3 regions of the Stenotrophomonas sp. KH_036_B genome follow, and region 1 is predicted to be linked to each of the others. Evidence: predicted binding sites of a transcription regulator. Region 1 holds the regulator's gene; each other region holds the start of a gene.
The links. The regulator HrcA, encoded in region 1, represses chaperone genes, less so after heat shock. The targets are predictions, from matches to a motif close to TTNGCACTCNNNNNNNNNGAGTGCNAA.
Positions count from the first base shown of each region.

Region 2: rpoH (RNA polymerase sigma factor RpoH) is a predicted target of HrcA. The motif match lies at 5,356-5,382, and genes of this name have one in related genera.
Region 3: AC3ITN_RS17370 (co-chaperone GroES) is a predicted target of HrcA. The motif match lies at 8,074-8,100, and genes of this name have one in related genera.

Region 1 is NZ_CM174491.1:1,788,207-1,798,870, reverse strand. It holds gene AC3ITN_RS08325 (prephenate dehydrogenase) at 1-299, opposite strand, end outside; gene pdxY (pyridoxal kinase) at 296-1,204, opposite strand; gene dnaJ (molecular chaperone DnaJ) at 1,727-2,860, opposite strand; gene dnaK (molecular chaperone DnaK) at 2,980-4,914, opposite strand; gene grpE (nucleotide exchange factor GrpE) at 5,042-5,557, opposite strand; gene hrcA (heat-inducible transcriptional repressor HrcA) at 5,640-6,707, opposite strand; gene recN (DNA repair protein RecN) at 6,861-8,525, shown strand; gene AC3ITN_RS08290 (LysR family transcriptional regulator) at 8,625-9,542, opposite strand; gene AC3ITN_RS08285 (SGNH/GDSL hydrolase family protein) at 9,639-10,664, shown strand, end outside.
Region 2 is NZ_CM174491.1:3,987,416-3,998,079, reverse strand. It holds gene AC3ITN_RS17765 (Ig-like domain-containing protein) at 1-852, shown strand, start outside; gene AC3ITN_RS17760 (TonB-dependent receptor) at 857-4,549, shown strand; gene rpoH (RNA polymerase sigma factor RpoH) at 5,393-6,268, shown strand; gene purD (phosphoribosylamine--glycine ligase) at 6,717-8,003, opposite strand; gene rhuM (RhuM family protein) at 8,054-9,079, opposite strand; gene purH (bifunctional phosphoribosylaminoimidazolecarboxamide formyltransferase/IMP cyclohydrolase) at 9,156-10,664, opposite strand, start outside.
Region 3 is NZ_CM174491.1:3,902,060-3,912,723, reverse strand. It holds gene AC3ITN_RS17395 (excinuclease ABC subunit UvrA) at 1-2,594, shown strand, start outside; gene AC3ITN_RS17390 (TlpA family protein disulfide reductase) at 2,628-3,218, opposite strand; gene AC3ITN_RS17385 (protein-disulfide reductase DsbD family protein) at 3,215-5,578, opposite strand; gene cutA (divalent-cation tolerance protein CutA) at 5,578-5,916, opposite strand; gene AC3ITN_RS17375 (endonuclease) at 6,054-7,844, opposite strand; gene AC3ITN_RS17370 (co-chaperone GroES) at 8,147-8,434, shown strand; gene groL (chaperonin GroEL) at 8,525-10,174, shown strand; gene AC3ITN_RS17360 (3-deoxy-7-phosphoheptulonate synthase) at 10,473-10,664, shown strand, end outside.

The sequences.
Region 1 (10,664 bases):
GCGAGCATGGCGGCCACCGGGGCGCTCTTGACCGAGGTCACGTCCAACCACAGGCGGCCAGCCTCGCGGCCTGCAGAACGGGTCACGTAATCGGCGATCAGCGCCGGGGTGTGGCGGATCGGTGCGGAGAAGATCAGCACCTCCGCACGCGCGAGCACGGTCTCCGGGTCCTGCGACTGCGGGTCGGCCGGATCATGGCCGATCACCTCCAGGCCCATGCGTTGCTGCAGGAACTGGCGCAGCCAGCGCCCATACGCGCCGGCACTGCCAACGATGCCAACGACCGGACGCAGGCTCACGCCAGGCGCTCGGGAACGAAGCGGGTGGGCTGCGCCAGTGCGGCCGGCGCGGCGGCCAGCACATCGAACTCTTCATGGTCGTTGGCCAGCGTGGCTTCCAGCGCGGCATGGACCCCGGCGATGGAGCGCGACAGGGCCTGTTCGAAGCGCTCACCGCGCAGCAGGAAAGCCACCAGCAGCGACATCAGCACGTCACCGGTGCCGGCCACGTCCACCGGCAGGTGCGGCGAGGTCCAGCGCCAGATTGCATCGCGACTGACCGCCAGCGTGACCAGTTGTCCCGGCGCGCCGCCAACGCTGTGCGCCAGCACCCACTCCGGTCCGCGCGCGAGCAGCACCTTCGCGGCGGCGATGGCGTCGGCCTCGGCCAGGCTGGGCATGCCGGTCAGGCGGCCCAGCTCGAACGCGTTCGGCGTGACCAGCCACGCATGCGGCAACAGGCGTTCGGCGAAGATCGTTTCCAGGCCCGGCTCCACGTAGGGGCCGGTATGGGTGTCACCGATCACCGGATCCAGGCAGTAGCGCAGCTGCGGCGAGGCCGGCAGCACGGTGTCGAGCCAGTCGGCAAAGGCGGCGCCATTGCCGACGCTGCCGAAATACCCGGACACCAGCATCTTCGCGCGCGCCGGAAGACCACGCTCAGTCGCCCCCAGCAGCAATTCGGCGAACCAGTCGGCCGGCAGCACGCGGCCGCGCGTGGTCGAATAGAACGGCGCATTGCTCAGCAGCGTCGTGGGTATTTCAGCCACACGCACACCCAGCGCGCGCAGCGGCGGCACTGCCGCACTGTTGCCGGCATGGCCGTACACCAGCTGCGACTGGACCGAAATGACGTCGACCGGCGACGGACCGTCCGGGCGCTGGCGGCGCCCGTGGACGAGGTGGCTTTCGAGGGATTCGTTCATGCCCACATTTTACGCCCATAAAAAAGGGGCGTTTTTCTATGCGCTTGAAGCTTGGCGCAATGTCTTCGATCGGATCTGCCGCGAGCGTTGAGGGCCCCGCCGCGGCCGGCAGGCCCCTATGCAAATGTCCCCCGGCGTCGGCCTGCGCCGCCGCCTCCTCCTTTACTTTGCCAGGGACCTGCCGGCCGCGACGGGGCTCGGCTTGCGGCACGCAGGGAAAAGCCGGAGCACGACGCAAGCCGGTGGGGCGAGTGCGGGGCCGCCATGCCCTTGCGGCGAAGTAAAGGAGGAGGGGGCGGCCGAAGGCCGACGCCGGGGGACATTCGCAGGCAAGGGTATGGCGGCCCCGCACTCGCTCCACCGGCAGCCGCTGTGGACGGAAAATCGCAGGCAAGGGAAAGGCGGCCCCGCGCTCGCCGCACCGGCAGCCGCGTCTGCTCAAGCGCTCCACCCGATCAGGCAAACAACCAAAAAAAACGCCGGGACGTGCCCGGCGTTTTCGTTATCGTTGGAACCAACCACTTACGACGTCATCCGGTCCCAGAAGCCCTTCACCCCGTCGATGAAGGTCGCCGACTTCGGCGAATGCTTGCGCGCTTCTTCGCCGGTGAAGGTGGTCTCGAACTGCTCCAGCAGCTTGCGCTGCTCGACCGTCAGGTTGACCGGAGTCTCCACCACGACGCGGCAGTACAGGTCGCCTTCGCTGCGGCTGCGCACCGAACGCACGCCCTTGCCGCGCATGCGGAACAGCTTGCCGGTCTGGGTCTCGGCCGGAATGCGGATCTCCGCATAACCACCCAGCGTGGCCACGCGCACGGTGTCACCCAGCGCGGCCTGCGAGATACGGATCGGCACTTCGCAGTGCAGGTCGTCGCCATCGCGCTGGAAGATCGCATGCTCGCGCACGCGCACTTCCACGTACAGATCGCCCGGCGGCGTGCCGGCCGGACCGGCCTCACCCTCGCCCGCCAGGCGGATGCGGTCACCGGTATCGACACCCGCAGGCACCTTCACCGACAACACCTTGTCTTCCTCCACGCGACCGTTGCCGTGGCAGGTCTTGCAGGGGTTCTGGATGATCTGGCCGCGGCCGTTGCAGTTGTGGCAGGCCTGCTGCATCGCGAAGATGCCGCGCTGGATGCGCACCTGGCCCTGGCCACGGCACACGCTGCAGGTTTCGACCTTGCCGTCGTCCGAACCACTGCCATGGCAGTCGTCGCACTCGGCCAGGGTCGGGATGTCGATCCGGCGCTCGATGCCACGCACCGCCTCTTCCAGGTCCAGCTCCATCACGTAGCCGATGTCGGCACCGCGACGCGCCTGGCGCGGACCGCCGCCACCACCACCACCGAAGATGTTGCCGAAGATGTCCCCGAAGATGTCGCCCATGTCCGGGCCACCGGGACCGCCACCGCCACCGCCCATGCCGTGCTCGAACGCAGCGTGGCCGTGGGCATCGTACATGCGGCGCTTGTTGGCGTCGGACAGGGTTTCGTAGGCCTCCTTGCACTCCTTGAAGGAGGCTTCGGCGGCACTGTCGCCCGGATTGCGGTCCGGGTGGTACTTCATCGCACAACGGCGATAGGACTTTTTCAGTTCTTCTTCGGTCGCAGTGCGGGAAACGCCCAGCACCTCGTAGTAGTCGCGCTTGCTCATGGCTTGAATCGGTATCCGGAAGTCGGGATTCACCCCCGACACACCGCGGTACGGTTGTCAGGAACTAGGGGAAACGACAACGGGACGTTGCCTGCGCAACGTCCCGCGTCTGGTCCGGATCAGGACTTCTTGTCGTCCTTGACTTCGGTGAACTCGGCATCGACCACGTCATCGTGGGCACCGTTGCCCGTGCCGGCACCGGCATCGGCGCCCGGAGCGGCAGCGCCCTGCTCGGCCGCGGCCGAAGCGGCGAACAGCGACTGCCCGGCCTCTTCCAGCACCTTCGACTTGGCTTCAATCTGCACCTTGTCGTCGCCCTTCATCGCGGTTTCCAGATCGGCCAGGGCCGATTCGACCTTGCCGATCACATCGCCACCGACCTTGCTGCCGTGCTCGTTGATCGCGGTACGGGTACCGTGGATCAGCGCGTCAGCCTGGTTGCGGGCCTGGACCAGCTCCTGGAACTTCTTGTCTTCTTCGCGGTTGGCTTCCGCGTCGGCGACCATGCGCGCGATCTCGTCCTCGGACAGACCCGAACCGGCCTTGATCTCGACCTTCTGTTCCTTGTTGGTCTTCTTGTCCTTGGCCGACACGTGCAGGATGCCGTTGGCGTCGATGTCGAAGGACACTTCCACCTGCGGCAGGCCGCGCGGGGCCGGCTCGATGCCGGACAGGTCGAACTTGGCCAGCGACTTGTTGAAACGGGCCTGTTCGCGCTCACCCTGCAGCACGTGCACGGTCACGGCCGACTGGTTGTCCTCGGCGGTGGAGAACACCTGCGAGGCCTTCGTCGGGATGGTGGTGTTCTTCTCGACGATCTTGGTGAACACGCCGCCCATGGTTTCGATACCCAGCGACAGCGGGGTCACGTCCAGCAGCAGCACGTCCTTGACGTCGCCGCCCAGCACGCCGCCCTGGATCGCCGCACCCAGTGCCACGGCTTCGTCCGGGTTGACGTCCTTGCGCGGTTCCTTGCCGAAGAACTCGGTGACGGCCTGCTGCACCTTCGGCATGCGGGTCTGGCCACCGACCAGGATGACGTCGCTGATGTCGCTCGAACGCAGGCCCGCATCATTCAGTGCGGTGCGGCACGGGTCGATCGACCGCTTGATCAGGTCTTCGACCAGCGCTTCCAGCTTGGCGCGGGTCAGCTTGATGTTCAGGTGCTTCGGACCGGAGGCATCGGCGGTGACGTACGGCAGGTTCACTTCGGTCTGCTGGCTGGTGGACAGCTCGATCTTGGCGCGCTCGGCGGCGTCCTTCAGGCGCTGCAGGGCCAGCGGATCGTTGCGCAGGTCGATGCCCTGGTCCTTGTTGAACTCTTCCACCAGGTAGTTGATGACGCGTGCGTCGAAATCTTCGCCGCCCAGGAAGGTGTCACCGTTGGTGGCCAGCACTTCGAACTGCTTCTCGCCGTCGATGTTGGCGATTTCGATCACCGACACGTCGAACGTACCGCCGCCCAGGTCGTACACCACGATCTTGCGATCCTTGTTGTCCGCCTTGTCCAGGCCATAGGCCAGCGCGGCCGCGGTCGGCTCGTTGATGATGCGCTTGACGTCCAGGCCGGCGATGCGGCCGGCGTCCTTGGTCGCCTGGCGCTGGCTGTCGTTGAAGTAGGCCGGCACGGTGATGACCGCTTCCGTGACCTTCTCACCGAGGAACGCCTCTGCGGTGCTCTTCATCTTCGTCAGCACGTGGGCGGAGATTTCCTGCGGCGACATCTTCTTGGCGTCGCTGCTCTGCACCCAGGCATCGCCGTTGTCGTGGGCCAGGATGCTGTAAGGCACATGCGAGATGTCCTTCTGGACTTCAGCGTCCTGGAACTTGCGGCCGATCAGGCGCTTGACGGCGTAGAAGGTGTTCTTCGGATTGGTGACCGCCTGGCGCTTGGCCGAGGCACCCACCAGCACTTCGCCGTCCTTGGTGAAGGCAACGATGGACGGCGTGGTGCGGTCGCCTTCCGCATTTTCGATGACGCGGGCCTTGCCGCCGTCCATGATCGCCACGCACGAGTTGGTGGTGCCGAGGTCGATACCAATGATCTTGCCCATGGGGAGACTCCTGAAAGTTGGGAACATCCGGCAGTTGCCGGGTTATGAATGGGATGTGTGGGACGCTGCGAACACTTTCAAGCCATCCATCGAACGCTGTGTCCGATGGCGGCCGAACGCGTTCAGGTCAATCGCGGGCAACCACGACCAGCGCCGGGCGCAGCAGGCGACCGTTGAGCTCGTAACCCTTCTGGAACACCTGGACCACGCTGCCCGGCGCCGCGCCGGGCGCGTCGACCTGGCTGATGGCCTGGTGGTGTTCGGGATTGAAGGGCTGGCCGGTCGGGTCGAGCAGAAGCAGGCCGTTCTCGGCGGCGACCTTGAGCAGCTGCTTGTAGGTCAGCTCCAGGCCGTCGCGCAGCGGGCTGGCCTCGGCGCCAGCGGCAGTAAGGCCGGCGTCCAGGCTGTCGAACACCGGCAGCAGTTCGCCCAGCAGCTTCTCATTGGCGAAACGGCGCGCCTGCTCGACGTCGCGGGCCACGCGCTTGCGCTGGTTGTCCAGGTCGGCGCGCTCGCGCAGCGACTCGGACCGGAGCAGGGCCAGCTCGTTGTGCAGGGCGTCCAGCTGCTGCTGCAGGGAATCCCCCGGGGCGGCGTCGCCGGCCGGGCTCTGGGATGCGATATCAGGCTGATCTTGGTTCATTTCCGGATCCTTGGCGGTGACTCTCCGCCTCCACCCACCCCTATGTGGGCGGCCGGACCCGATTCAAGAGCTGGCGGCGCGTTTAGGCGCGATCCCGGGACAATCCGCCCCCGGTGGGGGCATCCAGCGCCGCCCCGAGCACCTGCGCGGTGGCCTCCACCAGCGGAATCATGCGGTCGTAGGCCATCCGCTTGGGCCCGATGACGCCCAGCACGCCCAGTACCTGGCCGCCGGCCGAATACGGCGCGGTGACCAGCGAGACGTTCTCCAGCGGCATCACGCCGGTCTCCTCGCCGATGAAGATGCGCACGCCGGGCGCCTGGATGGTGCGCTCAAGCAACTGCAGTATCTCGCGCTTGCTGGCGAACACGTCGAACAGCTCGCGCAGGCGGTCCAGGTCGGACAGGTCCTGCACCCCCATCAGCCGGGTCTGCCCGGCCAGCACCATGTCATCGGCGGGCGGGGCCATGGCCTGCTCGGCCAGTTCCACGCTGTGGGCCAGCAGCTGCTCCATTTCCGAACGGGCATCGCGCAGCTCCAGCAGCAGGCGGGCACGGATCTCGGCCAGCGGGCGGCCGGCGCAGTGGGCGTTGAGGTAGTTGGCGACCTGCTCCAGCTCGGCCGGTTCCCAGCTGCGGCGCGGCTCGATGACCCGGTTCTGCACCTCGTTGTCGGCAAACACCAGGATGGCCAGCACCCGGCGCGCGTCCAGCGCCACGAAATCGATGTGGCGGAAGGCGAACTGCTCGCGTCGTGGTGCGCCGACCACGCCGACGAAGTGACTCATCGCCGACAGCAGCTCCGACGCACTGCCCAGCAGCGCCTGGGTGCCGGCCCCGGTGGAGAGCTCGCTGCGCAGCCGGTTCAGCTCGCTTTCGCCGGGCGGCTGCATCTTGACCAGGCTGTCGACGAACACCCGGTAGCCGTGCGCGGTAGGCACGCGCCCGGCCGAGACATGCGCCGAACTGAGCAGCCCCAGGTCCTCCAGGTCGCCGAGGATGTTGCGGATGGTGGCCGGGCTGACATCCAGCCCGGCCAGCCGCGCCAGGGTCTGCGACCCGACCGGTTCGCCGTCCTGGATGTGGCGCGCGATCAGCGTCCGCAGCAGGTGGCGGGCGCGCGGAGCGAGTTGGGTCGTGGAGGGATGCATGGAATCAGCCTGTGAGACGCCACATTAGATAATGGCTGGGCCAGGCGTTGGCAAGTGAGCCCTTCACGCCGATCCGCGGCGACGGAGCGGCACATCCCGATTGGAGCTGCCCCTCGCCCATGCTAGCGTTGCGCGGCTTGAGAACCGAAGACCATGCTTAGACATCTATCGATCAAAGATTTTGCCGTTGTCCGCGCCACCGAACTGGAGTTCGGGCCGGGTATGACCGTGGTTTCGGGCGAGACCGGCGCGGGTAAGTCGCTGATGGTCGACGCGCTGGGCTTCCTGTCCGGCCTGCGCGCCGACAGCGGCGTGGTCCGCCATGGCGCCGCGCGCGCCGAACTGTCGGCCGAATTCGCCCCTACCGCCGACGCCCCCGCCCGGCGCTGGCTGCGCGAAAATGAACTGGACGACGACGAACAGTGCCAGCTGCGCCGGATCATCCGCGCCGACGGCGGCTCGCGCGCCTTCATCAATGGCCGTCCGGTCACCCTCTCCCAGCTGACCGAGCTGGCGAGCATGCTGGTCGAGATTCACGGCCAGCACGAGCAGCAGGCACTGCTCTCGCGTCCCTCCCAGCTTTCGCTGCTGGATGCATTTGCCCGTAATGACACCGAGCGCGCCCAGGTCCGCCAGACCGCGGCGCGCTGGCAGGCACTGGTCGATGAGGCCGACGCCTTGTCCCGCCAGGGCGATGTCAGCGACCGGATCGGCTACCTGGAGCATCAGCTCGGTGAGCTCCGGCGCGAGGACCTGGACCCGGCCTCGATCGCCACCCTGGGCAACAGCCACCGCCGCCAGGCCCATGCCAGCGCGCTGATCAGCGCCTGCGACGTGGCCGTTGGCCGGCTCAACGGCGACGATGAGGTGTCGGTGCTGCAGCTGCTGCAGCAGACCCGCCATGACCTGGCCCGCGTGGCCGAGCACGACGGTCGCCTGGTGGAGGTCGATGCCCTGCTGGACAGCGCCGCCATCCAGCTGGACGAGGCACTGTCGCTGCTGGACCGGGTCCATGACGACCTGGATGCCGACCCGGAGCAGTTCGAGGACATCGAGCGCCGGCTGGGTCGCCTGCACGATCTCGCCCGCAAGCACCGGGTGCCGATGGAGGCCCTGGGCGAACACCGCGATGCAATGGACGCCGAAGTCGAGCAGCTGCGCGGCGCCGATGAGCGCCTGCAGGCCTTGGCGGGCGAGATCGACCGCGCCGCCGGCCAATGGAAGACCGTGGCCGAGGTACTCAGCGCCAGTCGCCGGAAGGCGGCCAAGGCGTTGTCGGACACCACCACCACCCTGATCGGTGAGCTGGGCATGGGCGGCGGTCAATTCCTGATCGATATCGAACCGCAGGCGGTGGTCAAGCCGGACCCGAATGGCGCCGAGCGGGTCGAGTTCCTGGTCGCCGCCAATGCCGGGCAGCCGCCACGCGCCTTGCGCAAGGTGGCCTCCGGTGGCGAACTGTCGCGCATTTCGCTGGCCATCGAGGTTGCCGCGCTGGGCCTGGACGCCGTGCCGACCATGGTCTTCGATGAGGTCGATTCCGGCATCGGCGGCGCCGTCGCCGACATCGTCGGCCAGACGCTGCGTGCGCTGGGCGAGAAGCGCCAGGTGCTGTGCGTCACCCACCTTCCGCAGGTGGCGTCCAAGGGGCACGCGCACTACCGGGTCAGCAAGGCACCGGTGGACGGCATGACCCAGAGCGCGGTGGAGAAGTTGGACCCCCGTGCCCGCGAGGAAGAACTGGCGCGGATGCTGGGCGGCGTGGAAGTCAGCAAGGAAGCCCGCGCAGCGGCGCGCAAGCTGCTGCAGGAGTCATAGCGCCACGCCACGCGTGGCTGTACCTGGCGGCGTACCCACCCAGGGTGGGTACCTGCCTACGGCGGGTGCCTGCCAACCTTGCACACCCACCGATGGCGGTCACGCCAGCGGCCGGGCCAGATCCACGTGTTCCACCAGGAAATCCAACAGCGCGCGCACCCGCAACGGCAGGGGGCCGCCCTGCCCCACGAACACCGCGTGCACCTCCTCCAGATCGCCTGGATTGGCCTGCTCCAGCACGGGCAGCAATCGCCCCGCCGCCACATCGGCCTGGACCTGGAAGGCGGCCAGACGCGCCATGCCGACCCCGCCAAGCACCAACCGGCGCAGCCCTTCACCGTCGCTGGCGCGTGCATTGCCCTGAATCGGCACCACCCGCCGCTCGCCGTTGACCTGCAGCGGCCAGCCGGTCTGCGTGCGCGCATGCCCGATATCCAGCCGGTTGTGCGCCAGCAGCGCATCGGCGTCCTGCGGCAGACCCTGCCGGGCGGCATACGCCGGCGCCGCCACGATCATCATCCGGCTGGCGCCCAGGCGGCGTGCCACCAGGCTGGAATTCTTCAACGGCCCGGCGCGCACGGCCACGTCGGTACGCTGTTCAAGAAGGTCGATCACCTCGTCGGTGAGCACCAGGTCGACCCCCACCTGCGGGTGCCGGGCCAGGAACTGCGGCAGCAACGGCAGCAGGAAGTGGTGCCCGAACGGGACATTGGCATTCACCCGCAACCGCCCGCGGGGTTCGTCGTGGGCGGCGGCGCAGCGTTCCGCCTCGTCCAGGTCGGCCAGCACGCGCAGCCCGCGCTCATAGAACGTGCAACCTTCCGGGGTGAGCTGCAGCTGACGGGTGGAGCGTTGCAGCAACCGCGTTCCCAGGCGCTGTTCGAGCCTGGCCACCAGCTTGCTGACCGCCGAGGGACTCATGTCCAGCGCGCGCGCCGCCGCCGAGAAGCTCCCGGCTTCAATGACGCGGACGAAGATTTCCAGCTGGCCGGAGCGGTTGATGTCAGGCGACGACATTGGATGAATCCAGTTCACAGATGATTGTCCGCAGGCAGTCTAGTTCACAGATCAAGCGCCGCGCACGATGGCGATCCCCTTCCCCCGGATCTCCCCATGAACCGACTCACCCGCCTTGCCACCGTCGCCCTGCTCACCCTGTCCGTCGTCGCGCCCACGGCCGCCGCCGTGCCCCCGCACTGGGTCGCCAGCTGGCAGGCCAGCCCGCAGCCGGTCTGGGAAGACGCCTTCCTGTTTCCGAGCGGCATCCCCCAGGTGCTGGACGACCAGACCTTTCGCCAGACCGCGCGGATCAGCCTGGGCGGCCCGCGCCTGCGGGTGCGCCTGAGCAATGCCTACGGCACCGCGCCACTGCGGATCGGTGCGGCCAGCGTGGCCGGCGATGGCGGTACGACGGCCCTGGCGCTGTCCTTCGACGGGGAGTCAGGCACGGTGATCGGACCGGGGCAGGAACGCCTGAGCGATCCACTCGCCCTGCCCACCCGCGACCTGCAGGCCGTGCAGGTCGACGTCCATGTGCCGGCGCGCACGCCGCTTCAGACCTTCCATTGGGACGGGCGCCAGACCAGCGCGATCGCGCCGGGCAACCAGACTGGAGCCGTCGCGCTGCGCGGCAGCAGCTCCACCACCGCGCGGCTGTTCCTGTCCGGGATCGACGTCGAGGCCCCGGCAACCGCACGCAGCGTGGTGGTCATCGGCGATTCGATCACCGACGGCGCCACCGCCAGCCTCGATCGGGACCAGCGCTGGACCGACCACTTGGCCGCGCGGCTGGCCCCCCACGGCGTGGCCGTGGTCAATGCCGGCATCTCCGGCGCTCGCCTGCTGCGCGATGGCATGGGCGCGTCGGCGCTCGCGCGCTTCCAGCGCGACGTGCTGGATCAACCCGGCGTGGCCAGCGTGGTGGTGCTGATCGGCATCAACGACATCAGCTGGCCGGGGACAGCCTTCGCCCGAGGGGAGGCGCGCCCGTCGCTGACCGAGCTGGAGGATGGCTATCGGCGACTGGTGGAGCGCGCCCACGCGCATGGGGTGCGGATCGTCGCTGCGACCCTGCCCCCCGTCGCCGGTGCCCTGCCGGGCACGCCGCTGGACGACTACTACCAGCCCGGGAAGGACGCC
Region 2 (10,664 bases), 2.2 Mb from region 1:
ATCCCGGTAGGCGAGCGCGCCACGGTGGTGTACTACCTGCGCGTCGGTGCGGGCACCGGCACCGGTGTGCACACCAACCGCATCACCGCCATCGACGGCGAGAACCGCACCATCGGCAACGTTGCCTCGGCCGACGTGGACATCATCACCGACCCGCTGCTGGATGAAAGCCTGATCGTGGGCAGCGTGTTCGATGACCGCAATGGCAACGGCATCCAGGACGATGGCGAGCGCGGCATCCCCGGCGTGCGCGTCGCGGCGGTCGAAGGCCTGCTGATGGAAACGGACGCGTTCGGTCGCTATCACCTGGTCGGCATTCCCGGCGGCCAGGCACGTGGGCGCAACTTCATCCTCAAGGTCGATCCCTCCACCGTGCCGGCCGGTGCGCGCTTCACCACGCCCAATCCGCTGGTCCGCCGGATCACGCCCGGGCTGCCGGCACGCTTCGACTTCGGCGTACAGATGCCCGAAGGGGCGCTGCGCAGCGCGCCGTCCTCGGGTGCCGCCGTGCCCCGACCGGCTCGCATCGAGCTCGGCGATGCCCTGTTCGTCCCGGGCAGCGCACGCCTGCCTGCCGACCGCACGGCGGTGCTGGCCAAGGCTGCGCAGGCACTGGAGACGCACGCGGGGGGGCGCCTGACGCTGGCGACCACCGCCGACGGGGCCGCGCTGGCACGACAGCGTGCGTCCGCGCTGCAGGCCGCGCTGCGTCCCCTGGTGAGCGGCGCCGTTGCCGCCGCCACCACCATCGATGTGCTCGCCGCCGATGGCAGCACCCTGCATTCGCTGCGCCTGGATGATCCTCCCGCGTCTCCTGCCGGTACCAACAGCTCGCTCAGGGAGGGGCGCTGACAGCATGGACATGACCCTGAGCCCGACACCGATTCCCCGCCGTTTCGCCGTCCGCCTGGCGGGCGTCCTGCTGCTGGCCGCGTCGCCGGCCTTCGCCCAGCAGACCCTGCCCGCCGATCCGCCCGCCACGGTGCGCTGCGAGGCCGACAGTTGCCGCAGCGATGACGGCCTGCTGCTGCGCATCCGCGACGATGCCGATGCCGAGCCGGCGGCGCTGCCGCTCACCGGTCGTGCCGATGCCTCTGCCGGGGACGCCGTTCCGCTGGCGCCGTCGACCACGCCGGATGTCGCCGCGCCTGGTGGCCAGTTCATGGCCGAGCTGCCCAGTGGCGGCGTGGTGTGGGCGACCGAAGACCCGACCATGGTGCCGCCCAGCCTGAGCGTGCAGGCCGCCGCCACCGTGCCGTTCGAGAATGGGCGTGTGGTGCGTCCGCTGCGCTTCCACAGCTACAACAACTACGCCTCCTTCATCCAGAAGCTGGAGGTCACCCTGTACCGGGGCACCGATACCGACCTGGTCACCCCGCTGGCACGCATCGAACTGCCGGCCGACTACGTGGGTGATGCGGAGTGGAATGGCGAGGTGCCGGCGCAGATCAAGCTGCGCACCGGCGATGACCTGATCTACGTCGCCCGTGCGTATGGCGCCGGCGGGGCCTTCGATGAAACCCGCATCCAGCGCATCCAGCTGGTCACCCCGGAGGACTTCGACCGCGGCCTGCAGCTCACCCGTGACAACGTGCAGAAGACCCTTGGCCAGGCCCTGGATGGCGAAAGCGCGCAGGACCTGCAGGTCAGCAACAGCATCTACGGCCAGAGCATGCTGCGGCTGCAGAACATTCCCATCCATGGCTCGCGCGTGCGTCTGTACGGACGTGGCCTGGAGCCCAACAGCCGCGTGCGCATCAATGGCCAGGACTTCCCGGTCGACCTGGAACAGAAGTTCGCCGCCGAGTTCCTCGAACCGGTCGGCCAGCATCGCTACGATGTCAGCGTCGAGTCGCGCGATGCGCCGGGTGCGCAGCGGCAGCTGGACGTGGATGTCACCGGTCGCTACCTGTTCCTGGTGGCCATCGCCGACGTCACCCTGTCCAGGAACAGTGCCAGCGGCAACGTGCAGCCGCTGGCGGCCGACAACCGCGACGACGACAGCTTCCTCAGCGAAGGACGGCTGGCGTTCTACCTGAAGGGAAAAATGCGCGGCAAGTACCTGGTGACCGCACAGGCCGACACCCAGGACCGCGAGCTGAAGTACCTGTTCCGCGATTTCACCCAAGCCGATGCGCAGGACGTGTTCCGCCGCCTGGACCCGGACCTGTATTACCCCGTGTACGGTGACGACTCCACCACCTACCGCGACGTGGACACCCAGGGCCGGTTGTACCTGCGGGTGGACTGGGACCAGAGCCAGGCACTGTGGGGCAACTACGCCACCGGCATCACCGGCACCGAATACGGCCAGTACGTGCGCTCGCTGTACGGCGGCGCGTTGAACTGGCGCTCGCTGGACGCCACCCCGCTGGGTGAAGCGCGCTCGCAGTTGAAGGTGTTCGGGTCCGAGGCGCAGTCCGCACCGGGTCACAGCGAATTCCTCGGCACCGGTGGCAGCCTTTATTACCTGCGCCACACTGACGTGCTGCCCGGCTCGGAGCAGGTCGTGCTGGAAGTGCGCGACCGCACCACCGGCCGCACCGAAACCCGCGCGACGCTGCAGGAAGGCGTGGACTACGAGATCGACGACCTGCAGGGGCGCCTGATCCTGACCCGCCCGCTGGCGCAGCTGACCCGCGAGAACGTCCGCAGCATCACCCGCGACATGCCGCTGGATGGTTACGACCAGCTGCTGCTGGTGGACTACGAATACGTGCCGCTGGGCTTCAGCAGCGATGACGTCACCTACGGTGCGCGCGGCCGGCAATGGCTGGGCGACCACGTGGCCATTGGCGGTACCTGGATCGACGAGAACCGCAGCGGCGACAACTACAGCCTCAAGGGTGCTGACCTCACCCTGCAGGCAGGTCGCGGCACCTATCTGAAGATGGAACAGACCCGCACGGACGCCACCGCTGCGCCGGTGTTCTATTCGGACAACGGCGGCCTCAGCTTCATCCGCCGCAATCCATACGAAGGCCGTCGCTCCGGCACGGCCAGCGCGGTGGAAGCGCGTGCCAACCTGCGTGAACTGGGGTGGACGAGCCAGGACTGGAGCCTGGGCGCCTGGTGGCGCGACGTGGACGCAGGCTTCTCGGTGGCGCGCCAGGACACCGGCCAGCCGATCCAGGAATATGGCGCGGAGTTCCTTGGCTATCTGAATGACGACTTCAGCCTGTATGGCCGGCATACCCGCACCGAACAGGGCGAACTGGCGCTGGAGCAGAGCCAGCTCACGGCCGAATGGCGGCTGGGCAACGATGGCCAGCTCACCGGTGAGCTGCGCCGCGTGCGCGAGGAGCAGGAGCTGCAGGACGTGGATGCACTGCTCGCCGCCATCGGCTACCGCCAGCGCTTCGGTTCCTCGTGGGAGCTGTACAGCACCGGCCAGGTGACCCTGGACGATGATGGCGGCGCCTACGAGAAGAACGACCTGCTGACGCTTGGCGCGCGCTATCTGTTCGGCGACCGCAGCAGCGTGGGTGCGGAAGTCAGCAGCGGCAGTCGTGGCAACGGAGCCAAGGTCGACGCGGAGTACCGCATGGCCGCCGACCACAGCCTGTACGGCAGTTACAGCTACAGCACCGACCGCACCGGCACCGACCCGCTGTTCGACACCGGCCTGCAGAGCGGCTGGACCGTGGGCCAGCGCTGGCGGTTGAGCAACCAGGTCAATGTCTACAACGAGAGCCAGTACCTGAAGGACCGCCGCCAGGACAGCGCCGGCCTGGTGCACACCTTCGGCATGGACTTCTATCCCGCGCAGGGCTGGAACCTGGGCTTCACCCTCATGGACGGCCAGCTGGACTCCACCGCAGGCCGCATCGACCGCCGCGCCTACAGCGTCAGCGGCGGCCGCACCGACGCGGTGACGCAGTGGAGCAGCAAGCTGGAATATCGCCACGACAGCGGCGCGGAGCAGCGCGAACAGTGGGTCACCACCAACCGCCTGTTGTACAAGCTCAACGAAGACTGGCGCTTCGCCCTGCGTGCCAACTACGCCGACACCGACGACCGCATCAATCCGGTGGCCGACGCCAAACTGGTGGAGACCAACGTCGGCTTCGCCTGGCGACCGCATGACAACACGCGCTGGGCGGGCTTCGGCAAGTACACCTATCTTTATGACGTGGCATCGCTGGGCCAGGAAGGCGGCAACCTGTATGACCAGCGCTCGCAGGTGCTGTCGCTGGAAGGCATCCGCCAGATCGGCGTGCGTTGGGAACTGGCTGCGAAGCTGGCATCGCGCTGGGGCGACTACCGCACCGGGCGAGGCGAGGGAGCCTGGCTGGACAGCCGCGCCGACTTCGCCGCGCTGCAGTTGCGCTACCGCCTGTTCGCACAATGGGAAGGCCTGGCCGAGCACCGCTGGTTGAAGGTGCGCGACGGCGGCATCCGCAAGGGCTGGCTGCTGGGTGTGGACCGCCGGGTGGGTGAGAACTTCAAGGTCGGGGTGGGGTACAACTTCACCGAGTTCAGTGATGACATGACCGAGCTGCGGTATGACCAGCAGGGGTTCTTCTTGAATATGGCTGGGTATTATTAGATCTGGTTTTGTCGGGGTTGCCGGCCGTTGGCTTCGTTATTGTCTGGCGTGCGAAGCACCTCCTTCGTCATTGTCGGGCCTGCCACGCAGGGCGTGGCACTACCGGGCATTTCGCTTCTGCTTCGGTTGGTTTGGTTTTGCTTCCGCGGGGTAGAGCCACGCCCTGCGTGGCTGGCTACGGGGCATTTCGCTCTTGCTTCGGTTGGTTTGGCTTTGCTTCTGCGGGGTAGAGCCACGCCCTGCGTGGCTGGCTACCGGGCATTTCGCTCTTGCTTCGGTTGGTTTGGCTTTGCTTCCGCTGGGGTAGAGCCACGCCCTGCGTGGCTGGCTACCGGGCATTTCGCTCTTGCTTCGGTTGGTTTGGCTTTGCTTCCGCGGGGTAGAGCCACGCCCTGCGTGGCTGGCTACGGGGCATTCCGCTCTTGCTTCGGTTGGTTTGGCTTTGCTTCTGCGGGGTAGAGCCACGCCCTGCGTGGCTGGCGGATCACCGGGCAGATCGGACACCTGCTGGATAGAGCCTGGCCACGCCTGGCTGGGGGCCGCAGGCCCCTTGTTTGGGCCATCGTTCATGTCGGCGGGGCCGCAGGGCTGAATGCCTGGCAACGTTTTCATGCTGAATGGGCCCGGCGATCTGGGATTGTCCAGCCCAAAACCACACGGCCATGACGTTTTGCACGATATGTTATTGAATTGCAATGGAATTGTTGGCCCGGCGGGAAACTCGCCACTGTCACCATTTCGCGGTACGTTATAGGTGTGATCTGCGCCAGCGTTGCACTGATGGGATGCTGGAACTTTTTAACCCTTTAGCAGTCCAAATCCGGGACTGCTAAGATGACGACTATGAGCCAGAACATGTCTACTGCCCTTGTGGCAAACAATCTTCCGATTCCCAGTGCGCTCGGTTCGCTGGACGCCTACATCGGCGCCGTGCACCAGATCCCGGTGTTGACGGTCGATGACGAGCAGGACCTGGCGCGCCGCTTCCGCGACGACCAGGACCTGGACGCCGCGCGCGAACTGGTCCATTCCCACCTGCGCTTTGTGGTGCACGTTGCCCGTGGCTACAACGGCTACGGCCTCGCGCTGGGCGACCTTATCCAGGAAGGCAACATCGGCCTGATGAAGGCCGTGAAGCGCTTCGACCCGGAAATGGGCGTGCGCCTGGTGTCGTTCGCCGTGCATTGGATCCGTGCCGAGATGCACGAGTTCATCCTGAAGAACTGGCGCATCGTCAAGGTCGCCACGACCAAGGCGCAGCGCAAGCTGTTCTTCAACCTGCGCAAGTCCAAGACCCGCCTGGGCTGGATGAACGCGGCTGAAGTCAGCGCGGTCGCCAAGGATCTCAACGTCTCCGAACGTGAAGTGCTTGAAATGGAGTCGCGTCTGTCCGGTCGCGATATCGGTTTCGACGCGCCCGCCGATGAGGACGAAGAGCGTGCACCGCCGTCGCCGGCCGCCTACCTGATGGCACAGGACGAAGATCCGTCCATGGCCTACGAGCGCGCCGACAGCGAAGACAACCAGCTGCAACTGCTGCGCGAAGGCCTGGCCGAACTGGACGCCCGCTCGCGCGACATCATCCGTCGTCGCTGGCTGGACGCGGACAGCAAGGTCACGCTGCAGGAGCTTGCGGATGAGTACGGCGTGTCGGCCGAGCGTATCCGCCAGGTCGAGGCGAACGCGCTGAAGAAGATGAAGGCGCTGTTCACCGCGTAACCCGGTGGCCATGTGTCCAGCAAAAAACCCGGCATCGCCGGGTTTTTTGTTGCCGGGATGCACCGGCTGGGATGTACCGACCGCGATGCACCGAACGCGATGTACCGACCGCGATGCACCGACCGGGATGCACGGACTGGGATGCACCGACCGCGATGCGCCGAACGCGATGCACCGACCGGGATGCACCGACCGCGATGCGCCGAACGCGATGCACCGACTGGGATGCGCCGACTGGGTAGAGCCGACTGTTAGTCGGCTGCTCTTGCTGGGTGTCCTGACACGTTCGCGCCTACGGCAGCCGACTAACAGTCGGCTCTACCCAGTCGGTTAACCAAGTCGGTTACCCAGTCGGTCAACCCAGTCGGTCAACCCAGTCGGTCAACCCGTCGGTTACCCAGGTGGTGACCCCATCGGTTAACCCATCGGGCTCGCTGTATGTTGGTTCCTACGCCTTCTCGCGCGCAATCGCGCGCCAGCCGATGTCGTTGCGATGGAACTCGTGTTCCCACGAGATCTTCGCCACACCCGCATACGCATTGGCCTGCGCATCGCCCACGCTGTCGCCCAGCGCCGCCACACACAGCACGCGGCCGCCGGCGGTGAGCACCTGGCCCTGCGCATCCAGCGTAGTGCCCGCATGGAACACCTTGGCCGTGGCGGGCACCTGATCCAGCCCCTGGATCACATCGCCGGTGATCGGGGTCTCCGGGTACGGCGCCGCCGCCATCACCACGCCCAGCGATGGACGCGGGTCCCACTGCGCCTGCACGCTGTCCAGGCGTTCATCGATGGCCGCTTCCACCAGCTCCACCAGGTCCGACTGCAGGCGCAGCATCACCGGCTGGGTTTCCGGGTCGCCGAAGCGCACGTTGAATTCGATCACCTTCGGCGCGCCGCTGGCATCGATCATCAGGCCCGCATAGAGGAAGCCGGTGAACGGAATGCCATCGGCAATCATGCCCTGCACGGTGGGGTTCACCACCTCGCGCATCACGCGGGCATGCACCTCGTCGGTCACCACCGGTGCCGGCGAATAAGCGCCCATGCCGCCCGTGTTCGGGCCGGTGTCCGCGTCGCCCACGCGCTTGTGGTCCTGCGAAGTGGCCATCGGCAGCGCGGTGGTGCCATCCACCATGGAAATGAAGCTGGCTTCTTCGCCGTCCAGGAACTCTTCGATCACCACGCGCGCGCCCGCATCGCCGAACGCATTGCCCGACAGCATGTCGCGCACCGCGTCTTCGGCTTCCTGCTGCGTCATCGCCACGATCACGCCCTTGCCGGCGGCCAGGCCATCGGCCTTGACCACGATCGGTGCGCCCTTCTCGCGGAGGTAGGCCAGCGCCGCGTCCACCTCCGTGTGCACCGCATAGAACGCGGTGGGAATGTTGTGGCGGGCCAGGAAGTCCTTGGCGTAGGCCTTGCTGCCCTCCAGCTGTGCCGCCGCGGCGGTCGGCCCGAAGATGCGGTGCCCGGCCGCACGGAAGCGATCGACCACGCCGGCCACCAGCGGCACTTCCGGGCCCACCACGGTCAGCTCGACGCCTTCGGCCTGCACCAGCGCCAGCAGCCCATCCAGATCGGTGACCTTGACCGGCACGTTGCGGCAGCCCGCCTCGGTAGCGGTGCCTGCATTGCCCGGCGCAACCAGCACCTCGGTAACGCGGGACGACTGGGCCAGCTTCCAGGCCAGGGCATGTTCACGGCCGCCGGAGCCGATGACGAGGATTTTCATTGAGGGCGATCCTGGGTAACAGTAAGAAAAAGTGGTGGTGAGACCGGGTGTCAGACGGGTTGTTCACGGGAAGTCAGGCGCTTTGCTTCGGCCTGCAGCAGTTGCATGTCGAGCTCGGCGTCCGAATCCGCGGCAAGCTTCTCCTGTGCACGGCGCGACGCATCGAACGCTTTGTAGCGCTCGGTGATGATCGCTTCCATCTGCTGGTTCGAAACGCGTCCTGGGCCGTCGAGAATGGCGCGTTCGTTGAAGTCCAGAAAACGGTCGGTCTGCTTGATCCAATCGGCCATGCGGGTTTCGATGCGGCGCTCGGCGCGATCTTCGGCAAAGTCGAGGAACATCGTGACCAGCCGGTTGAGCTGTTCGAGTTCTGGCTGCGACAGATAGTTCTTGGACACTACTGCGTCGGACTTGCGGGGTTTGTCGCCCGACCAGTTCGTCAAGCCCAGCTGGGCCGCGCCGGGATCGGCACGCTCAACGATCAACTGCGCGGCAGTGCAGCCAGTGATGGCATAGACCAGCTTATTCTGGATGGTGGCGAAGAAGGTCTTGGCGGTCGCGGCCGTACCGTCGTAATCGCTGCTGCTGAGTTTGAACAGGTCGCGCAGCGTCTGGTAGAACCGCTTCTCCGAACTGCGGATGTCGCGGATGCGGCGAAGCAGCTCTTTGAAATAGTCTGCGCGTTCGGCGTCCTTGAGCCGCTCGTCGTTGAGCAGGAAGCCTTTGACCAGATACTCCGCCAATGCGGATCCTGCCCAGCGTCTGAACTGCACGCCTCGAGGGGAACGCACCCTGAAACCAATCGCCAGGATCAGATCCAGACGGTAACTCATTGTTTTATAGCGTTTTCCGTCAGAAGCAGTTGTCAAGTGTTGCTTGACTACTGCTTCCTCGGACAGCTCTTGCTCGGCGAATACATTGCGGACATGCAGGCTGATGTTCTGCTTCGTCGTATCAAACAGCTCAGCCATCTCACCCTGCGTCAGCCAGACGGTCCCCCCCTCGGCGCGCAGATGAACGTCCGTCCGCCCGTCTTCGGTGCGGTACAGAATCAGCTCGCCGTGGTTGTCCGTCATGCGATCACCCTTAGCTCAGGTCAAGAACCGCCGGTTGGTGCCGACGCCCTGTCGGCACCCACCTTACGCCCAACGATCAATGCCGGAAGTGACGCACGCCGGTAAACACCATGGCCAGGCCGTGCTCGTCGGCGGCGGCAATCACTTCCGCATCGCGCATCGAACCGCCCGGCTGGATCACCGCCTTGATGCCGGCGGCGGCGGCGGCGTCGATGCCGTCGCGGAACGGGAAGAACGCGTCGGAGGCCATCACCGAGCCTTCCACCACCAGGTTCGCGTCGGCGGCCTTGATGCCGGCGATGCGGGCCGAGTACACCCGGCTCATCTGGCCGGCGCCCACACCGATGGTGCGGTTGTCCTTCGCGTAGACGATCGCGTTGGACTTCACGAACTTGGCCACGTTCCAGGCGAACAGCAGGTCGGCGAACTGCTTCTCGGTCGGGGCCAGCCTGCTGACCACCTTGAGTTCATCGCGGGTCATGCCGCGGTTGTCCGCGCTCTGCACCAGCAGGCCAGAACCAATCCGCTTGGTGTCGTAGCTGTTGCGGCCTTCGCCATGCGGAATGCGCAGCACGCGCACGTTGGCCTTCTTCTGCGCGTACTCCAGCGCGGCCGGCTCGTAATCCGGGGCGATCAGCACTTCCACGAACTGGCGGTCCAGGATCACCTTGGCGGTGGCGGCGTCCAGCGGCGTGTTGAAGGCGATGATGCCGCCGAAGGCGCTGGTCGGGTCGGTCGCGTAGGCCAGCTCGTAGGCATCGCCGTTACCGGCACCCACGGCCACACCGCACGGATTGGCATGCTTGACGATCACGCAGGCCGGCGCATCGAACTGGCGCACGCATTCCCATGCGGCGTCGGCGTCGGCCAGGTTGTTGTAGCTCAGCTCCTTGCCCTGCAGCTGCTGGAACGTGGCCAGCGTGCCCGGCACCGGGTACAGGTCGCGGTAGAACGCACCAGCCTGGTGGGGGTTCTCGCCGTAGCGCAGGTCCATCACCTTCACCACGCTGGACGTGAGCTGCGCCGGGAACTCGGTGCGCACCGGCACGGCGGCATCGCTGGCGGTCACGGCCGAGAGGTAGTTGCTGATCGCCGCGTCGTACTGCGCCACGCGGTTGAACGCGGCCACCGAGAACGCGAACCGCTTCGCAGCGGAGAGCTTGCCGTCGTTGGCATCGAGCTCGGCCAGCAGCTCGGCGTACTGCGCCGGGTCGGTGGCCACCGTGACGCGGGCGAAGTTCTTGGCCGCCGAGCGCAGCATGGCCGGGCCGCCGATATCGATGTTTTCCACCGCGTCTTCCAGCGTGCAGTCCGCCTTGGCGGTGACCGACTCGAACGGGTACAGGTTCAGCACCAGCAGGTCGATCGCACCGATGCCGTGTTCGGCCATCACCGCCTCGTCCAGCCCGGCGCGGCCAAGCAGGCCGCCATGCACCAGCGGGTGCAGGGTCTTGACCCGGCCGTCCATCATTTCCGGGAAGCCGGTGACGTCGGACACGTCCTTGACCGGCAGGGCGGCCTCGCGGATCGCCTTGGCGGTGCCGCCGGTGGACAGCAGCTCCACGTTGCGGGCGGCAAGGGCACG
Region 3 (10,664 bases), 2.1 Mb from region 1:
ACGCGTTCGTCCGCGTGCGCGGTGCACGCGAGCACAACCTCAAGAACGTCGACGTGGATATCCCGCGCGATGCGCTGGTGGTGTTCTCCGGCATCTCCGGCTCCGGCAAATCGTCGCTGGCGTTCGGCACGCTCTACGCCGAAGCGCAGCGGCGCTACCTGGAGTCGCTGTCGCCGTACGCGCGTCGGCTGATCGACCAGGTGGGCGTACCGGACGTGGATGCCATCGAGGGCCTGCCGCCGGCGGTCGCCCTGCAGCAGCAGCGCGGCACGGCCAGCGTGCGCTCCAGCGTGGGCAGCGTGACCACGTTGTCCAGCATGCTGCGCATGCTGTACTCGCGCGCCGGCACCTATCCCGCAAAACAGCCCATGCTGTATGCGGAAGACTTCTCGCCCAACACGCCGCAGGGGGCGTGCCCGAACTGCCATGGCCTGGGCCATGTGTACGAGGTGACCGAGCAGTCGATGGTGCCCGACCCGTCGCTGAGCATCCGCGAGCGCGCCATCGCGGCATGGCCGCCCGCCTGGCACGGCCAGAACCAGCGCGACATCCTGGTCACGCTGGGCTACGACGTGGACATTCCCTGGCGCGACCTGCCGAAGAAGCAGCGCGACTGGATCCTGTTCACCGAAGAACAGCCGGTGGCGCCGGTGTACGCCGGTTTCACCCCGGCCGAGACCCGCGCCGCGCTGCGTCGCAAGGAAGAACCCAGTTACATGGGCACCTTCAGCGGTGCGCGGCGCTACGTGCTGCATACCTTCGCCACCACCCAGAGCGCCATGATGAAGAAGCGCGTGGCGCGCTACATGGTGGGTACCGTGTGCCCGGTGTGCGATGGCAAGCGGCTCAAGCGTGCGTCGCTGGCGGTGACGTTTGCCGGGCTGGATATCGGCGCGCTGTCGCAGCTGTCGCTGGCGGCGATGGCCGAGGTGCTGCGCCCGGCGGCGGCAGGCCGCTTCGACGCACCCGCCGCACGCGCCACCCGCAGCCGTGCCGCCGGTCGCAAGGCCGACCAGCAGCGCGTCGCCGGCGGCGGCCATGCGCACACCGGCAGCAGCGATGTACGCCGCACCCCGGACCTGTCCCAGGAGAAGCGCATCGCTGCCCAGCGCATTGCCCACGATCTGGTCGAGCGCATCGGCACGCTGCAGGCGTTGGGCCTGGGCTACCTGTCGATGGACCGTGCCACGCCCACGTTGTCGCCAGGGGAGCTGCAGCGGCTGCGGCTGGCCACGCAGATCCGCTCCAGTCTGTTCGGCGTGGTGTACGTGCTCGACGAGCCCACGGCGGGCCTGCACCCGGCCGATGGCGAGGCGCTGTACCACGCGCTGGACCAGCTCAAGGCCGGTGGCAATACGTTGTTCGTGGTCGAGCACGATCTTGAGATGCTGCGCCGTGCCGACTGGCTGGTGGACGTGGGGCCCGGCGCGGGCCAGCACGGTGGGCAGGTGCTCTACAGCGGCCCGCCGGAAGGCCTGCGCGGCATCAAGGCATCGGCCACGGCCGCCTACCTGTTCGCCGATGCCACCGTTGCGCGGCGCACCCCGCGCACGCCATCGGGCTGGCTGGAGCTGCGCGGGATCCACCGCAACAACCTGCATGGGCTGGATGCGCGCTTCCCGCTCGGCGCGTTCTGTGCGGTCACGGGCGTCTCCGGCTCGGGCAAATCCAGCCTGGTGAGCCAGGCGCTGGTGGAACTGGTGGGCGAACACCTCGGCCACGAACCGGTCGTTGCCGAGGTGGACGACGAGCTGCCGCAGCCGAGCCGCATCGAGCGCACGCGCGGCCGTCTGCATGCCGGGCACACCGCGATCCGGCGGCTGGTGAACGTGGACCAGAAGCCGATCGGCCGCACGCCGCGTTCCAACCTGGCCACCTATACCGGCCTGTTCGACCACGTGCGCAAGCTGTTCGCGGGCACCCGCATGGCCAAGGCACGGCGTTACAGCGCCAGCCGCTTCTCCTTCAACGTTGCCCAGGGCCGCTGCGAAACCTGCGAGGGCGAAGGCTTCGTGCATGTGGAACTGCTGTTCATGCCCAGCGTCTACGCGCCGTGCCCCACCTGCCACGGGCAGCGCTACAACGCCAAGACGCTGGAGGTGGAATGGAATGGCCGCAACATCGCCCAGGTGCTGGCGATGACGGTGGACGAGGCGCTGGCGTTCTTTGCCGATGAAACGGTGGTGCAGCGTCCATTGCAACTGCTGCGCGACATCGGCCTGGGCTACCTGCGGCTGGGCCAGCCGGCCACCGAGTTGTCGGGTGGCGAAGCGCAGCGCATCAAGCTGGCCACGGAGCTGCAGCGCAGCCAGCAGGGCAACAGCCTGTACGTGCTTGATGAGCCGACCACCGGGCTGCACCCGGCCGACGTGGACAAGCTGATGGCGCAGCTGCACGGGCTGGTGGAGGCGGGCAATACAGTGGTGGTGGTCGAGCACGACCTGCGCACCGTGGCCGATGCGGACTGGGTGATCGATGTGGGGCCGGGCGCCGGTGAAGAGGGTGGCCGGATCGTGGCGGCCGGGACGCCGGAGCAGGTGAGCCGCTCGACGGGGGGGAAGACGGCTGGATATCTGCGGCGGTTTTTCGCGTGATCCCCGGCGCCCGTACCCACCAACGGTGGGCAGCTACCGCGTAGGTACCGACCGTTGGTCGGTACCGCCCACCCACCGTTCGATTTCTCCCGGCGCGAACGGCCCCAGCTTCTGCTTGACGATCGTTCCGTCCGCACCCACCAGCACCGTGTACGGCAGCAGCCCCTGCCCATTGCCCAGGCGAACGCTGGCATCGTCGGGCGCCGGCTGTTCGACCACGATGGGGTACTTCACCGGTACGCGATCAAGGAAGTCGCGCACGCCGTCTGGCGTATCGATGGCCAACCCCACCACCTGCACGCCGTCGGCCGGCTGCGCCGCGGCGAATGCGGCCAGCATCGGCATTTCCTCCACGCACGGGCCGCACCAGCTGGCCCACACGTTGATCAGCAGCGGGCGGCCGCGGAAGCGGGTGAAAACCACCGGCGTTCCATCCACGTCCGGCAGTGTGATCGCCGGCATCGCTTCACCCGGCTTCGCCGGCACCGCCGCAGGGCGGTCCACGGCGGGAAAACGCAGGTCCTGCGGCGTACGCGCGACGTAGTACACGCCAGCGACCAGTCCCAGCACCGCCGCAACGGCCGCCACGGCCATCAACGAGATGCGGGGCGGCGGCGCGCTCATCGTGCGGTGCGCAGCAGGGCTTCTTCGACGATTGCCTGGGTCAGCACGGTGGGCAGCACGGTGGGCGGTGCGCCCGGGCCGTACACCACGTACAGCGGCACGCCGACCGCCTTGTGCTCATCCAGGAACGCGGTGATCTCCGGGTCCACGTTGGTGTAGTCGCCCCGCATGTACACCGCGTTGGTGCGGCGCAGGGTGTCCTGGAACGCGTGCGTGCCCAGCACCGCGCGTTCGTTGGCCTTGCAGGTCACGCACCAGTCGGCGGTCATGTTGACGAACACCACGCGGTTGTCCTGGCGCAGCCGGTCCAGCATCTGCGGCGAATAGGCCACCACGTTGTCGGTGGCGCTGAGCGCGGCCTTGGCCGGCGCCTCGATACGCGTAACGCCCCACACCGGCACCAGTGCGCCCAGCAGCAGCAGGCTGGACAGCAGTGCGCCGACGCGCTGGCTGCGCCAGCGGCTGCGCTCGAACCACCACAGCGCCAGGCCCAGTACCACCAGCCCGCCCAGTACCAGCGCCATGGCATCCACGCCGCGCTGCTTGCCCAACACCCACAGCAGCCACAGTGCGGTGGCATACATCGGGAAGGCCAGCACCTGCTTCAGTGTTTCCATCCACGCGCCGGGTCGCGGCAGGCGCCTGGCCAGTGAAGGCACGAAGCCGATCAGCAGGAACGGCAGCGCCAGGCCGAGGCCCAGCACCAGGAACACCAGCATGGCCGGCAACGCGGGCGCGGTGAACGCATACGCCAGCGGCACCCCCATGAACGGTGCCACGCACGGGCTGGCCACCACGCAGGCGAGCACGCCGGTGAAGAAGTCGCCGACCGGTCCCGAACGCGACGCCAGGGACTGGCCCACGCCGCCCAGGCTGCCGCCCAGCGTGAACACGCCGGACAGGCTCAGGCCCACGGTGAACATCAGGTACACCAGCGCCGCGATGAACCACGGGTGCTGCAGCTGGAAGCCCCAACCCGCCGCCTGGCCGGCGGCGCGCAGGGCCAGCACCAGCGCACCGATCGCGGCGAACGCCACCAGCACGCCGGCGGTGTACCAGAGCGCATGGCTGCGCGCGCGCTGGCGGCTCTCGCCGCTCTGCGCCACGCCCAGTACCTTCAGCGACAGGATCGGCAGCACGCACGGCATCAGGTTGAGGATCAGGCCGGCCGCCAGCGCCAGCAGCAGTGCAGCCACCAGCGTGGTCGGGGCCGCTTCGGTGCCGGGCGGGCGGGTGCGCTGCGCGTTGCCTGCGGTGGCATCGGCACTGCCGACATCGGTCGGGGCCAGCGCCGGTTCGTTCGGGCGGATCAGCATCGGCTGGGTCGCGATGCCTGTGGCGTCGCGGGCCTGCGCACGCTTTTCGCGCGTGGGCAGCGGGGCGATCACCTCGCTGCGGCGCGCCACTTCATCGGCACTGGCGTTGATCTTGCCGGCCGGCAGTGCCAGCTTCACCCGCCGCGTCATCGGCGGGTAGCAGATGCCATCGGTCTGGCAGCCCTGGAACGTGATCACCAGGGTCGCCTCGGCGGCCTCGGCGCGGCTGCGGCGCAGCGGCAGCTTCACGTCCACCTGGTCGAAGTACACCGACACATCGCCGAAGTGTTCGTCGCGATGCGCGCTGGCGGCCGGCCACAGCGGTTTGTCTGCACGGATGCCTGCCGCGCCTTCCAGCTTCAGCGTGGTGCGATCGCGGTACAGGTAATAGCCTGGCGCTGGGCTGAAGCGCAGCAGCACGGTATTGCCGTCGCCGACGATGGCGTCGAAGCCGAACGCGCGTTCGGACGGCAGCGGCAGCGACTGGGTGCTCGCCGCACCGGGCAGGCGCAGCCCACTGGAGGCGGTGTTGCCGGCCAGCGGGTTGTTGAACGGAGACGCCGCGCCGCTGCTGACGGCCGGCACCACGGCGCTGTCGCCACGTGCGGTGCCGCCGGGCAGCTTCACCTGCACGCTGCGCTTCTGCGGCGGGTAGCACACGCCGGCATCGGCGCAGCCCTGGTAGCGCACTTCCAACGTGACCGTGCCGGCATCGTCCGCGGCCTTGCCCGGCAGCACGGCGACCAGGCGGTCACGGTAGGTTTCGACCTCGCCGAAGAAATCGTCGTGGTGTTTCTTGCCGGCCGGCATCTGCAGCGCCTCGGCGCTGAAGCCGGCATCGGACTTCACCGTGGTGCGATGACGGTAGAGGTAATACCCCGGCGCGATCTTCCAGCTGACCTCGATGCGGTCGCGGTCGCGCGCCTGCGCGGTCAGCCCGAACGCCTCGTCCACGGGCAGCAGGTCTTTTTCACTGACGGCCAGCGCCGGGAGGGACACCACGAACAGCGCACACAGCGCGGCAATGCGACGAAGCAGCGACATCAATCAGTTTCCTCACGGGTCTGCGCCCGAATCCAATCCAGGTACGCCGGCAGGCCGGCGCGGGTTTCGACCGCGATGCACTCGGGGAGTTCATACGGATGCAGCGCCTGCACGCGCGCGATGGCGGCGTCGAGACGGCTGCCGGTGGTCTTGATCAGCAGTTGGACCTCGTGGTCCTCGGTGACCTCGCCGTGCCAGCGGTAGGTCGAGTGCGCGCCGTCAAGGCGGGTCACGCAGGCGGCCAGGCGCTCTTCGACCAACGCATGTGCCAGCCGCGCGGCGGTCGCCGCGTCGGGGCAGGTGGTCAAAAGAATGAATACGGGATCAGCGGTAGGCATGACCGCCGATTGTAATGCGGATGCCGGCCGGTCCCAACGGAACCGGCCGGCATCCCAGACCTGGTAGTGCCGGCCGCTGGCCGGCTCCAGGCAAACCCGGTGGTGCCCGCCGTTGGCCGGCACCACCGACGACTACCTCAATTCGCCAACTGGCAGGTAGCCGGCTGCGCCGAGGTGAACAGGCCAGGGGTAGCCCACTCGGGGTGGTCGATGAACGGGTTGCGGTTGCCCTGGAAGCTGTAGATCACCTCGTTGCGGGCGCGTTCGGCCGCATCCGGCGGGTCCGACAGGTGCCAGTCGATCAGGGTCGAGAGCAGGCCCATGTACGCCGGCGAGGCGGAGGTCTTGACGATCCTGCTGCGGTCGTCGGTCAGCTCCAGGTCCGGTTCGGACTGGCCGGTGGCCGCGTCCTTGCCGCCTTCATAACGGATGGCCATGTACATCACCGCACGCGCCATATCGCCCTTGCGACGGCCCCACACCTCGAACGTTCCGGTATTGCCGTCCGGGGTGCGCACCCAGTTGGAGTTGCCCGGATAGCCGCCGCTGCCACCGCCCTGGCCGTTGTTGGCCTCGGTGGCGCGCTCGCCGCAGTTGCTGTCGCACTTGGCGAACGGCTTGTTGCCGCGGTCCGCGTTCCACTGCGCATCGGTCAGGTACAGCATGTGGGTGTCGGTGTAGGGCGCGTACGGCAGGCCCTTGTCGCCGGTGGTGCTGGCAAAGCCCAGCGAGTTGGGCCAGGTGTGCTCGCGGTTGTAGGTGAGCCCGCTGCCGGTGCCCGCGCGGTCACTGACCTTGGCGTAGCTGCGGTTGCGGTAGGCGTCCAGGATGCGGCCGCTGTTGTTGGGGTCCTCGTCGGCGATCTCCAGGATGGTCCAGGTGCTGGTGCCCGAACCGCTGTAGGGGTAGGAGGTGTGGCCCTTGATGGTGGCGTGCAGCGAGCAGCGCAGCTGGCTGGGGCTGGAGGTGTTGACCCTGGAGTAGTAGGTGCCCGGATCCGGATCGGGGCCCGGGCCGGGATCGGTCCCGCCGCTGGCCACGGTGAAGGCGATACGGGTGTCGGCGGCCGGGCGTGCGCCCTGGGCGTCCTTGATGCGGGCGGCGCGGATGTCGAACCGGCACGCTTCACCGGCCACCAGTGCGGTGTTGGTGGACAGGGTGAAGCGGGTACCGCTGCTGGCATGAGTGAGCGGGACCGTGCCGGACTGGCCGCAGCTCAGCGTGAACGCGCCGCTGGTGACGGTGACGGTCTCGCTGAAGGTCACCGCGAGGTCGGCGGCGGCCGGGAAGGTGGTGGCACCCTGTTCGGGGGTGGTGGTGCTGACCGAGGGCGGGGTGTTCGGTCCGGTGCTGCCGCCGCCGCTGAAGGTCTGGCCGTTGTTGCAGGTGCCGAAGGTCTGCGCGGCCGAGCCGGCCCAGGTGAAGTGGCTGTACTGGCTGCCGCTGCCGGTGAGCTGCAGGGAGGTGCCCGGGGCGGTGCTGTTGCTCTCGCTGACCGGGATGTTCTGGCTGGTCAGCCCGGCGGCGGGGCCCCCGGAGGCGGTGATGGTGCCTTCGTAGCTGATGAACTGGACCACCTTGCCGCTGGCGTCGACCAGCGCGATACCGTCGTTGGACCCGTTCTGCAGGCCATTGGTGGGGTAGGTGACGGTGGCGATGCTGGCCTTGCCGCAGCTGGCGGCGGTGCCGGCCGGGACCGGGTTGTTGGCATAGACCGTGGCTGCCGACGGCGTGCTGCCGTTGTACAGGTACAGGCGGTAGCTGCTGAGGTCCTCGCCCCCGGTGGCGACCACCTCGATGGCCTCGCCTACGTCCCCGGCGGGGGTGTTGTCGTCGTAGTGCAGTTCATTGATGAAGACTTCGGCCTGGGCGGAACTGGCAGCCAATGCCAGCAGGCACCCCAGCGACAGCGGTGTGAGCAACCTCATCTACGGCTCCTTGTGATTGGGATTTGCCGCGTGAATCTAGTCAATCCAGATGACACATCTATCGATATGTCGTGATCGGCACTCAACACTGGGACGTGCGTCAAGATTTTGGCGGATGAATGGCGGGGACAGGTCGCGCCTCACAAATTCCCGGCAGGCCCCTTGAAAGGGCGCGGGGCAGCACCATCTCTGCCTTGTCCCGCACTGGCGGGTTTTTTCACGAGCGTTGCTGGCAGTCACCCTGGGTGAGTGCTAATATCGCCGGACTTTTTCAGCCCAATCAACAACTTAAGAGGCCCCACATGAGCATCAAGCCGCTTCACGACCGCGTCGTGGTCAAGCCGATCGAAGCCGATGAAGTTTCCGCCGGCGGTATCTTCATCCCCGACTCCGCCAAGGAAAAGTCGACCAAGGGTGAAGTCGTGGCCGTGGGCACCGGCAAGCCGCTGGACAACGGCAGCGTCCGCGCGCCGGCCCTGAAGGTGGGCGACAAGGTCATCTACGGCCAGTACGCCGGCAGCAGCTACAAGAGCGAAGGCGTGGAATACAAGGTCCTGCGCGAAGACGACATCCTCGCCATCGTCGGCTGAGTTTGGCGCCGCCGGGCCTGGCCCGGCGTTTCGTGTCCCCAACATTGATCAGCCGGGCATCGTCCGGCTCTACAGAAAAGGTAAACGCTAATGGCTGCCAAGGAAATTCGTTTCGGTGAAGACGCACGTTCGCGCATGGTGCGCGGCGTCAACATTCTCGCCAATGCCGTCAAGGCTACCCTGGGCCCGAAGGGCCGCAACGTCGTGCTCGAAAAGAGCTTCGGCGCCCCGACCATCACCAAGGACGGCGTGTCCGTCGCCAAGGAAATCGAGCTGGCTGACAAGTTCGAGAACATGGGCGCGCAAATGGTGAAGGAAGTCGCGTCGCGTACCAACGACGACGCCGGCGACGGCACCACCACCGCCACCGTGCTGGCCCAGGCCCTGATCCGCGAAGGCGCCAAGGCCGTTGCTGCCGGCATGAACCCGATGGACCTCAAGCGTGGTATCGACAAGGCCGTCGTGGCCGCCGTTGCCGAGCTGAAGAACATCTCCCAGCCCACCGCTGACGACAAGGCCATTGCCCAGGTCGGCACGATCTCGGCCAACTCGGACGAGTCGATCGGCAACATCATCGCCGAAGCGATGAAGAAGGTTGGCAAGGAAGGCGTCATCACCGTTGAAGAAGGCTCGGGCCTGGAAAACGAGCTGGACGTCGTGGAGGGCATGCAGTTCGACCGCGGCTACCTCTCGCCGTACTTCGTCAACAACCAGCAGGCGCAGACCGCCGACCTGGATGACCCGTTCATCCTGCTGTACGACAAGAAGATCTCCAACGTCCGCGACCTGCTGCCCGTGCTGGAAGGCGTGGCCAAGGCCGGCAAGCCGCTGCTGATCGTCGCTGAAGAAGTCGAAGGCGAAGCGCTGGCCACCCTGGTGGTCAACACCATCCGTGGCATCGTGAAGGTCGTGGCGGTCAAGGCACCGGGCTTCGGCGATCGTCGCAAGGCGATGCTGCAGGACATGGCCGTGCTGACCAGCGGCACCGTGATTTCCGAAGAAGTCGGCCTGTCGCTGGAAAAGGCCACCCTGACCGACCTGGGTCGTGCGAAGAAGGTCCAGGTCTCGAAGGAAAACACCATCATCATCGACGGTGCCGGCGAGCAGGATGCCATCGCATCGCGCGTCACCCAGATCAAGGCGCAGATCGAAGAGACCTCGTCCGATTACGACCGTGAGAAGCTGCAGGAACGCGTGGCCAAGCTGGCCGGCGGTGTTGCCGTGATCAAGGTCGGTGCTTCGACCGAAATCGAAATGAAGGAAAAGAAGGACCGCGTCGACGACGCCCTGCACGCTACCCGTGCGGCCGTTGAAGAAGGCGTGGTTCCGGGCGGCGGCGTCGCGCTGGTGCGTGCCGTCAGCGCGCTGGGTGACCTGAAGGGCAACAACGAAGACCAGAACCATGGCATCCAGATCGCCCTGCGCGCGATGGAAGCTCCGCTGCGCGAAATCGTCGCCAATGCCGGCGAAGAGCCGTCCGTGATCGTCAACAAGGTCAAGGAAGGCACCGGCAGCTTCGGCTACAACGCCGCCACCGGCGAGTTCGGCGACATGCTGGCCTTCGGCATCCTGGACCCGACCAAGGTCACCCGTTCGGCACTGCAGAACGCGGCCTCGATCGCCGGCCTGATGATCACCACCGAAGCGATGGTGGCTGAAGCGCCGAAGAAGGATGACGGCGCCGGCGCAGCAGGCGGCGGCATGGGCGGTATGGGTGGCATGGGCGGCATGGACTTCTAAGTCCCCGCACCTGTCGCACTGCAAACGAAGAACCCCGCTGAAAGGCGGGGTTTTTTGTTGCGCAGTTGCGAATGAAACAGTTGGCAGTCCCAAACCCCTGTGTTATCAATACTCTCCAATGAACGCACGCCACGCCAATTCCTACTTTTGGTATTACTTTCCGAAGCCACCGGCGGAGGAAGGCATGCGTTCACCCTGAAGAAACCTTCAGACGCATTCCCGAAAGCCGCCAGCGCACCTGGCGGCTTTTTTGTTGCCGCCGCGCTGGGGACCCCTACCTTCCAGGAGACACCCCCCCATGCCCCCCCACACCGACGACCTTCGCATCCGAAACATCGAGCCGCTCACGCCGCCGGCGCAGCTGCTCTCCATGCTGCCCTGCGACGATGAAGCATCGGCCACGGTCAGCGCGTCCCGCGCGGCACTGCACGAGATCCTGCACGGTCGCGACGACCGCCTTGCCGTGGTGATCGGCCCTTGTTCGATCCAC